DNA from 2 places in the Pseudoalteromonas sp. NEC-BIFX-2020_015 genome. Region 2 is predicted to be linked to the other one. Evidence: predicted binding sites of a transcription regulator. Region 2 holds the regulator's gene; the other holds the start of a gene.
The links. The regulator sigma-54, encoded in region 2, starts transcription at its own class of promoters, with help from an activator protein. The targets are predictions, from matches to a motif close to GTTGGCACGNNNNTNGNNT.
Positions count from the first base shown of each region.

Region 1: the regulator sigma-54 is predicted to act here: its motif matches at 2,632-2,650, upstream of HH219_RS16605 (TorF family putative porin).

Region 1 is NZ_JABCJL010000025.1:11,526-16,521, reverse strand. It holds gene HH219_RS16625 (hypothetical protein) at 1-13, opposite strand, end outside; gene HH219_RS16620 (hypothetical protein) at 108-275, shown strand; gene HH219_RS16615 (hypothetical protein) at 358-1,422, opposite strand; gene HH219_RS16610 (hypothetical protein) at 1,517-1,804, shown strand; gene HH219_RS16605 (TorF family putative porin) at 1,853-2,530, opposite strand; gene HH219_RS16600 (hypothetical protein) at 2,821-3,984, opposite strand; gene HH219_RS16595 (helix-turn-helix transcriptional regulator) at 4,133-4,333, opposite strand; gene HH219_RS16590 (hypothetical protein) at 4,342-4,767, opposite strand.
Region 2 is NZ_JABCJL010000024.1:25,780-30,956, reverse strand. It holds gene lptC (LPS export ABC transporter periplasmic protein LptC) at 1-233, shown strand, start outside; gene lptA (lipopolysaccharide transport periplasmic protein LptA) at 223-756, shown strand; gene lptB (LPS export ABC transporter ATP-binding protein) at 753-1,478, shown strand; gene HH219_RS16225 (RNA polymerase factor sigma-54) at 1,545-3,041, shown strand; gene hpf (ribosome hibernation promoting factor) at 3,071-3,358, shown strand; gene HH219_RS16215 (PTS sugar transporter subunit IIA) at 3,363-3,815, shown strand; gene rapZ (RNase adapter RapZ) at 3,836-4,678, shown strand; gene HH219_RS16205 (HPr family phosphocarrier protein) at 4,693-4,965, shown strand; gene mgtE (magnesium transporter) at 5,087-5,177, shown strand, end outside.

The DNA of each region.
Region 1 (4,996 bases), on a different contig from region 2:
GTATTTTATTCATCGTGTTCAATTCCCTTTGATTGGTTATCAAACAATATATCAGGGGGGGGACAAATGTAAATATACTGTTTCATTTTGTTGATGAGTCATTGTTTATGTTTGATGGGAAGAGCTGCGAGATCGACCAAGTCGTTTATGCCTTGCTATTAATACACCCAAGTTCCCCAACGGTTGCACTAAGTACAGGCCATTTCAAGCGTATTGAGTCTGCGGCTGCAGCTAAACTATTAAAACTCAGCCGTGAGCAAAGGTATCGTATTTGACAAGGTTCAACAGGGCATAGCGTGCCGTGAAGTGTAAGATTATTTTATAGCGCGATTCGACATCGCGCTATAAATATTAAAGCTAGCAGTTACCAACGGCTATATAAGTTGTTTCTCTTTGATAAATATTTATAACACGCTCGTTACCGTGTTTGTCCACAAGTATAACTGTACGTATTAGCCTTGTATTGACGCCAGTCATTACACCTTGAGGGCGACAATGAGTTTGCAGATTGCCTCTTTGTGGATTGTTTATTAAAGACTCTAGCTCATCAGGAGAGTGAGATTCTTTAATAACATTTTGAGATTCTAAATATTTTTTCAGGGTTTGGCCATTAGCGGCACTTGAAGCATCTAAATCAGCAATGATTTTTGCAACCCCTCTAGTTACATCTACGTTGACAACTATCATACTGCCATCATCAAAGCGCATAATTACATCATAATTGAGTATTTTATTTAACTTGTCAGTTTCAACATTGCCTAAAACGAGATTAATAAAGGCGCTTGCTTTATCCAGTGCAGCAACGACTGCAATTGCGTTGGCATTATTTTGAACTTCAAGACGAATCTCGTTGTTTAAAATACCTCCGCAGTTACTATCATTATTAACGTAGCTCATTGCAGTTTTACAGGCATTGAGAGACGATTTTACCGTTGACTGTTCACTCCCCGAATACATGACACTATCTTTCTGAGTGAAGAACAGCGTATCTTGTACTTGTTTATGGTAATGCTGTGCTTCATTTAAGTGCTTTACAAAGTCACGTTCGTGTTGTGTTGAGTTTATGCGTTGCACGGTGATGTGGCCTTGTTGAGTCACTAGACCATTTGCGTTAACTACCTTGGGGACTATTTTGACTTGGAATCTATTGGCTTCGTTATCATCAATATTATAAATAGCGTAAGGTTGATAAAATGGCTGATTATTGGCATCACCAATACAAATAGCATCACCATTACTGCAGCTATCTTGTAAAGTAGGTATGTAGGTTTGTTGTTTTATAAAAGCAATTTTATCTGCAGGACAGCTTGAAAATTGTGCCTGCCAGTAATTACTACAAATAAGGCCATCCCCTTGTGCTGAAACATGTTTTGCTAGTAGAAAAGCTGGCAATAACAAAATAAAAAGCAGTATTTTATTCATCGTATTCAATTCCCTTTGATTGGTTATCAAACAATATATCAGGGGGGGGGGAAATGTAAATATACTGTTTCATTTTGTTGATGAGTCATTGTTTATGTTTGATGGGAAGAGCTGCGAGATTGACCAAGTCGTTTATGCGTGGTTATTAATGCATCCAAGCTCACCATTTGTAAGTTTTAAGCGCCCTGAGCGCTTGGTAAGCCTTGACATAAAATCTGAATTGAGTAGATTTTGGCTTACCGCTTACCGCTTACCGCTTACCGCTTACCGCTTACCGCTTACCGCTTACCGCTTACCGCTTACCGCTTACCGCTTACCGCTTACTGCTTACTGCTTACTGCTTACCGCTTACCGCTTACTGCTTACCGCTTACCGTGATTGAGAAAGGGCCTTGCGGCCCTTAGTGTTGCAGCAAGTAACACATTCTTTTTTATAAATTAAAATCGACAGAGTAAGCAACGTAAGCTTTTAAATCTGAGCCATCGATATCGTTATCAGACAGGCCAAGTGTAAAGCCATCTTTAGAGATTGAAATACCGTAGTCGATGATGTTGTCATCGCCTATAAAGTCACCTGAGTAATGGCCAACATGCAATGCCATTTCAGTCCCGTTACTACCAATAGCGAAGCCATAATCAGCGGTTAGGTATAAAGAGTCACCGAAGTCAGATCCATCACCACTTGCCGCTGACGTTGCCAAAATAGATGCACCAAAGCTGAAACCGCCCATGCTGAGACTACCGTAAATTTCAGAAAAATCAGCGTCAGCAGATGATGCCGCATCAGGGTATGCGTAATAAATATAACCGACGTCATAACTGATATTTTCGTTAATATCGCCACCAAAGCCTGCGTAAAAATCAAGTTCATAGGTCATTTCATCGGCCCAAGATGCATTGGATACCCAAGTACCTGCGTAAAAACCAGACTCGTTTACATAATCAATACCACCAGATATTGCAGCATCACCATTAGTTTGCTCTTGTCCACGCCATAAGTAGTTTGAAGTTGCTGCTACGTTAGCTGTTACTTCTGCATAAGCTGTTGTTGATGTTGTTCCCATTAATGCAAGCGCGCTTATAGCAATCACTGTTTTTAGTCTAATCATGTTTGGTATCCTGTTGTTATGCTGATTTATTGACTCGTAATTATTTTAGTTGGTTGCAGCCTATTAATTGGCGAGCCCTTTTTAGTTGTCTAATAAGATATTAGCAGTGCTTGTGCCAAGTTGAATTGAAATTGCACATTTATATTTTTATCACTTTAAAAACAAAGATGTGAATTTTTAGAGGGAAGAGGGTGGGTTGTATTAGGTAAGTATTACGCACTTTCTTGGTGCATAAAAAAACCCGCATGCACAAAACGATTGCAGCGGGTTTTTACCAATTTTAATGTAAATTAGCCAAAGATTGTGCGCATTAGGCTAATTGTTTCATTAACTCCACGGCCTTTTTGCACTTCGCTAATAATAGAATCACGTTTGGCACGAATATGCTCAGGCATATCCTCAGCAGCTAGAGCGCGATCAACTAATATTTCAGCTGATTCTTTACCGCGACGAACCTTTTTTGTGCCAGTGCTAGTTGCACGTTTAGGTTTGTTTAGTAGCTTAATGTAGTTAGAGTTCTCTGGTGTGTTTTTATCAGCATAATAAAATAAACAAGGCAGCAGTGCTTTAATTGCAACAAGCTGTTGGTCTAATTCACTTTCGCCATTTGCCATTTTAAACCAAGACATATTATTAATTGTTTGCACAATATCTTGCCAATAGCGCGCAAAGTCACGGTTATTTAATTTGGTAATAGCCAGCGCTGAACAAAGTGCATCTAAGCGAGTGTTATTAATGGGTGTAAATACATCCGGGCGACGCATTGCAAGCAGTCGAGTTGCAGGTGCGAGAGTTGGTTTTTCATTACTTTCGTTAAACGCGAGTAAATATTTAACAACAAATTCTTGGTAATCAGCTTCAGTTACTTCGCCTTCAAGCGGTATATGCGCGAGTGCATCATCAAATAATGCAGGCAGATCACCCAGCATTAAATGAAAACCTTTCGCGCTTTTTGTTGAACTAAACCATTCTACATCAAAATTGTAGTTACTAGGATCAAGAGACGAAGTGTGTTTACCGCTAAAAGCGAGTAAATCTTCAGGGATCATATCTTTTAATGTTTGTTCACGAATGCTTGCAATATAAGTTGTAAGGCGTAATTGCTCATCAAGTGCTAATATATCTTTATGTTGCTCTATAAAGACACTCACTACGGGCCAAGGGGCTACACGTAGAGTTTTTAACTGCAAAAAGCTAATCGCTGAAATTAATAAGTCATGGAGCTTTTTTAATACAGGTAATTGGGCGCTTTCAAGTAAGTCATAATTAATACGATCGCGACTAGCGTTGAGCAGTTCGTAACACCAACCTAAAAAGTCTTCAGGATGATTTTCTATTTTCACCGCCATTAGATTAAGGCTGAGCTCTGAAGCCTGCTTTAAGATATTTTGATAAATATGACCTTCTTGATCGCCTAATGCCATTTGTGAAGGTGAAATAAGCAGTTTTTTCATGCCGGACGGTACTCCAAGTATATACATTTTTTAGTTGTTTAATTTTAGCGCAAAAAGCCTAAAAACAACAGGGCTATGCATCATACCTAAGAATAAAGGGGATGCAATCTTGCTAATGCAAATCTACACAAGATTGCGTTTAAAGTGTTTAATCACCATCGTCAAGCGTAAAAAGATGCTCAACAGAGGTATTAAAGTGTTGTGCTATCTTCAATGCAATGATCACTGACGGTGTAAAGCGTGATGTTTCGATTGTGCTAATGGTTTTACGAGACACACTAATCGCATCGGCTAGTTCTTGTTGCGACAGTCCTGCAGCTTTGCGAAATTCAGCTATATGGTTGTGCACATTAACTCCTAATCACGGCTCTGCCAAAGCAATGAAGCGCCATATCCCAAAAGCATGATCCCTATGTAGAATACTGCCATAGCGGCATGCGAAAATTCGGTAGGTATTTCATCGCTTTTATAAAAAACACCAAGAAGGCAAAGTCCAAATGCAATACTTGTGTGTTTATATGCATTAGTGTCAATGGTGTTTAGAAACTCATCTTTATAAGCGTATTGAAAATACATTTTTAACGGAAAGCCCCCTTTAATAACGTAAATGATCACTATAATCATATAAAATAAAACGCTCATTCCAACAATCAAAAGCCCCTCAATATCATGCTTTATTAGTGAGTAAACACTGAGAAGTAAACAAACTATGCCAGCGCTTAAACTAATCCATATGTTCTGACTCATAAATTTTTCTTCTGTTTTAATCTCTTGTTGTTTCATAAAGTCCATCCTGTGAAAGTGTTAATTTATATTTTTGTAACCTACAGGTATCAATGTAACCTCAAGGTATCATTGGGTCAAGTTTTTTTGTAACCTAAAGGTATCAAAATGTTTCAGTGACTATTCATGTCATTAATATAGACTGAGGAAAATTCATTTTTTACAGGCGGAGCAATGCTTTTGGGTCTTACTCCCGCTATTATAAGAACATTATTTGCACATTCGAAGG
Region 2 (5,177 bases):
TGATTTTAGAAGGCAATGTTGTTGCTAAAAATCTCACAAACAACGCAATGATTAAGCATATTAATGCCGATAATATCTTGGTTGATATTGAACAACAAACCATGAGTTCAGAACAGCCTGTTGAATTAATCGGACCAAATTTAAAGACCACCGGACGCGGCCTTAGAGCCGACTTAAAAGCCGAAGTGGTAGAACTTATTAACCATACGCGAACCATATATTATGACCAATAAATTTGCTCACTTACTTGTAATACCTAGCTTGTTCATTGCCCTTTCAAGCTTTGCTGAAGGTACTCTTCCACTTGCAGAACAAGTATCGATAAGCGCTGATAAACAGCTTGCACAGCTGAAAAAAAATGTCGGTATTTTTGAAAAAAACGTAGAGATAATCCATGGTAATCGTCGTATCACAGCTGATCACCTAGAAGTGCACAAACGTGAAGATTTAGGTGATAATAAGCAGCTGCTTGTTGCCACTGGAAGCCCTGCATACTTTGAAGAAAAACAAACAGATGGCACAATTATGAGCGCCAGCGCCAATGAGGTTCGTTACGATGTTGATAAACGCTATTTAACTTTAATCGGTAACGCCCAAGTCACTCAAGCAGGTCAAAAGATTAATGCCAAAAGTATTACATACGACATGGACCAACAATTAATTAGCGCTGAAAAAGATGAAAATTCAGACGAACGAGTGCATACAATATTAGTCCCAGTAAACACTAAAAAAGATAACGAAAAAGGTCAGCCATGAGCACATTAAAAGCTGAGTTTTTAGCAAAAAGTTATAAAGGCCGCCAAGTAGTAAAAAATGTAGGCTTAGAAGTCAGCGCTGGCAGCATTGTTGGCTTACTTGGCCCTAATGGCGCAGGCAAAACCACCACTTTTTACATGATTGTAGGATTAGTGCCAAGCGACAAAGGTCAAATAAGCATAGATGATAACGACATCACCTTATTGCCAATGCACAGCCGTGCACGTTTAGGGATTGGCTATTTACCGCAAGAATCTTCGATATTTCGCAAACTGACCGTTTACCAAAACCTGATGGCGATACTCGAAACCCGTAAAGAGCTAAATAAACAAGCTCGTGAAGAAGCGCTTGATGGCTTACTTGATGAATTTAGCATTCAGCACATCCGTGATAGTCAAGGTATGGCATTATCTGGTGGTGAACGCCGTCGCGTTGAAATTGCTCGCGCTTTAGCCGCAAACCCTAAATTTATCCTGTTAGATGAGCCTTTTGCTGGCGTTGATCCTATTTCGGTGTTAGATATAAAGAAGATTATTGAACATCTTAAAAACCGTGGGATAGGCGTACTTATTACCGACCACAATGTACGAGAAACCCTTGATGTTTGTGAAAAAGCCTACATAGTTTCTCATGGGGAGTTAATTGCATCAGGCACTCCTGAGCATGTACTTGCCGACCAAACAGTCCGCGACGTTTATTTGGGTGAGCAATTTAGGCTATAAAGCCACGCCCGGCTAAGGTTCTGCTAGACTTAATTATGACAACAATAAAAGGATTGTTAGAGATACATGAGGCAATCACTCCAGCTGCGCATGGGCCAGCAACTTACAATGACACCACAACTACAACAAGCTATTCGTTTGTTGCAGTTGAGCACATTAGATCTTCAACAAGAGATCCAAGAAGCACTAGATAGCAATCCATTACTTGAGGTCGATGAAAATGACTTTGGTGATGAATCAGGTGGTAAGAACGAACAAAAACAAGATACTGATGATCAAACTGTCAGTGCCTCTGCTGATGACACGCCAAGTGAATACGAACAAGAAAGCAGTGAAGCGCTAGCAAAAGATACCGTAAGCGACGAAATGGCGATGGATGTTACATGGGATGAATACATGAGCGCCGCACCAAGCTCTTCATCAGGGCCAATGCCTGAAGATGAATCTATTTATCAAGGCGCTTCATCTGAAACCCTCCACGATCACCTTATGTGGCAACTACAGCTGACACATTTTAGTCCGACTGACGAAGCTATCGCGATAGCCATTGTCGAAGCGGTTGATGACTCAGGTATTCTTACATTAAGCTGTGAAGACATTGCTGAAAGCCTAAACAAAGGTAATAACGAAGAAGAAATTGAACTTGATGAAGTTCAAGCGGTATTAAAGCGTATTCAGTTATTTGATCCGGTCGGTATTGCTGCACGCAGCCTACCTGAATGTTTATGTATTCAGCTAAATCAATTTGATCCTGCAACGCCTTGGATTAGCGAAACAAAAATGATTTTAACTGATCATATCGATTTATTAGCTAGTCGCGACTATCGTACTTTGATGAAAAAGACTAAGCTAAAGGAAGATGAACTAAAAGAAGTAATGACACTCATCCACAGCCTTAATCCAAAGCCTGCGGATACCATAGTTCGAGAAGAGTCAGAGTACGTTATTCCCGACGTGTCAGTGAAAAAAATTAAAGGCCGCTGGGTGGTAGAGCTCAACCCTGATAGCATGCCAAAAATTAGAGTTAACAGCCAATATGCGGCGATGTCGCGCTCTGTAAAATCGAGCACTGACAGCCAATTTATTCGCTCTCATTTACAAGAAGCTAAATGGTTTATAAAAAGCCTAGAAAGTCGTAATGACACATTACTCAAAGTAACGAACTGCATTGTTAAACAGCAGCAAGGTTTTTTTGAGCATGGCCCCGAGGCTATGCGACCTATGGTATTAAACGATGTTGCTGAAATGGTTGAAATGCATGAATCAACAATCTCCCGGGTAACAACCCAGAAGTACATGCATACACCACGTGGTATTTTTGAGTTAAAGTATTTTTTCTCAAGCCATGTCAGTACCGAAAATGGCGGAGAATGCTCATCGACAGCAATTCGTGCACTCATAAAAAAATTGATTGCAGCAGAAAACTCAGCTAAACCATTGAGTGATAGTAAAATTGCAGATATATTGGCAGAGCAAGGTATCAAAGTAGCTAGACGAACAATAGCAAAGTACCGTGAATCGCTAGCTATTCCACCGTCAAATCAACGTAAAAGCTTGATTTAAGGCGTAAAACCACAAGAAGGAAAATGCTTATGCAACTAAATTTAACTGGTCGTCACGTAGAAATTACTGATTCATTAAGAGACTATGTAAACAATAAGTTTGCGAAGCTTGAGAGGCATTTTGATCACATCAACAATGTCCATGTTATTCTTGACGTAGAAAAGCTCAACCAAAAAGCAGAAGCAACATTACATGTCAGTGGCGCAGAGCTATTTGCCTCAACGCAGCACCAGGACATGTATGCCGCGATTGACGGGCTCATCGATAAACTCGACCGTCAAGTTATCAAACACAAAGAGAAGCACGCTCGACACTAACACTATGAAACTAAGTTCACTTACTTGTCAGGACTGCAGTAAAGCTGCGGTCCTTTTTAATAGCAAAAAACGTATCCTCGAATTTATCAGCCAATTGGCTCATGAACGGCTTCCTCACTTATCACAACAAGACATATTGAGTGCTCTATTAAATAGAGAAAAATTAGGTAGTACAGGTATTGGCCGTGGTATCGCGATCCCGCATGGTCGCATGAGTGGCGCACAAGAACCACTCGCTTTAATTTTAGTAAGCGAACAACCAATCAATTTTGATGCCATTGATAATCGCCCCGTCGATATTTTTGTTGCACTCATCGTACCTGATGGTGACAGTGAACTTCATTTAAAGACGTTAGCTACAATTGCTGATAAACTCAACGACAAAGAGTTTTGTAAACAAATACGTAGCGCAAAAACAGACCAAGATCTATATCAAGTCATTGTTGAACAGTCGTAGTTAAAAGAAGGAGAGTTTACATGGAATTAATTATCATCAGTGGGCGCTCAGGGTCAGGTAAATCTGTCGCTTTGCGTGTATTAGAAGACCTTGGCTATTATTGTGTTGATAATATCCCTGTAAACTTATTACCGTCGTTAGTACGCAGTGTATCTGATAACTACGATAAGATTGCCGTCAGTATTGATGTGCGTAACTTACCCAAAGAACAGCAAGAGTTTAATGATATTCTTGAGTATCTTCCGGGGTTTGCAAACCCAACTCTATTTTATCTAGACAGTGACGACCAAACGCTCATTAAGCGCTTTTCTGAAACACGCCGTTTACACCCACTTTCTTTAGATTCACTGCCACTTGATTTAGCCATTAAACAAGAAAAAGTGCTATTAGATGTACTCATTACCCGCGCCGACTTTATTCTTGATACAACCGATTTAAGTGTCCACCAGCTGGCTGAATCAATTCGCGAAAAAATCTTAGGCAAAAAAGATAAAAAACTGATCATTACATTTGAGTCATTTGGTTTTAAGCATGGCATTCCTAAGGGAGCTGATTATGTATTTGATGCGCGCTTTTTACCAAACCCACACTGGGAACCTGAATTAAAGCCACTAACAGGGCTTGATCAACCGGTAAAAGATTATTTAGCGAGTCACAGCATAGTGCAAAAATTCACATGGCAAATTCAAACTTTTATGCAAACATGGTTACCACACCTTGAACGCAATAATCGTAGCTACTTAACAATTGCAATCGGCTGTACCGGTGGACAACATCGTTCAGTGTATTTAGCACAAACCATTGGCGAAAGCTTTGCAATGAGCCATAGTAATGTGAAGATTCGCCATCGCGAACAAGAATAAACGAAGAGAAACCAATGCGTTTAGAAGATACATTTTTAATAGAAAATAAGCTTGGTTTACACGCCCGTGCAGCCAGTGTATTAGCGCAACTAGCCGTGCAGTTCGATGCCAGTATTACGCTTCATCAAGATAACAAAAAAGCCGCTGGAGATAGCGTATTAGGCTTAATGTTACTTGAAAGTAGCCAAGGAAAAGAAGTAAAAGTAGTGTGCGAAGGCCCCGATGCAGAACCCGCACTAGCGGCAATAGGGCAACTTATTGCACAGAAATTTAACGAGCAAGAATAGCTCGTAGTATCGCTTTACAAATTGCGATAAACTGAATAAGCATGTTGGTTATAACAATCAGCCTGCTTAATTATCGAAGTCTACCCTACCCTAAAAGTGTATTAATTATTTAAGGACGCCAATGCCTGAAGCTTTTGAACAAGATTACCCACTACAACAACTAAAACAAGTGACTAAGTCACTTAACAGTGGTCAGTTTGTTCAAGTTAGGC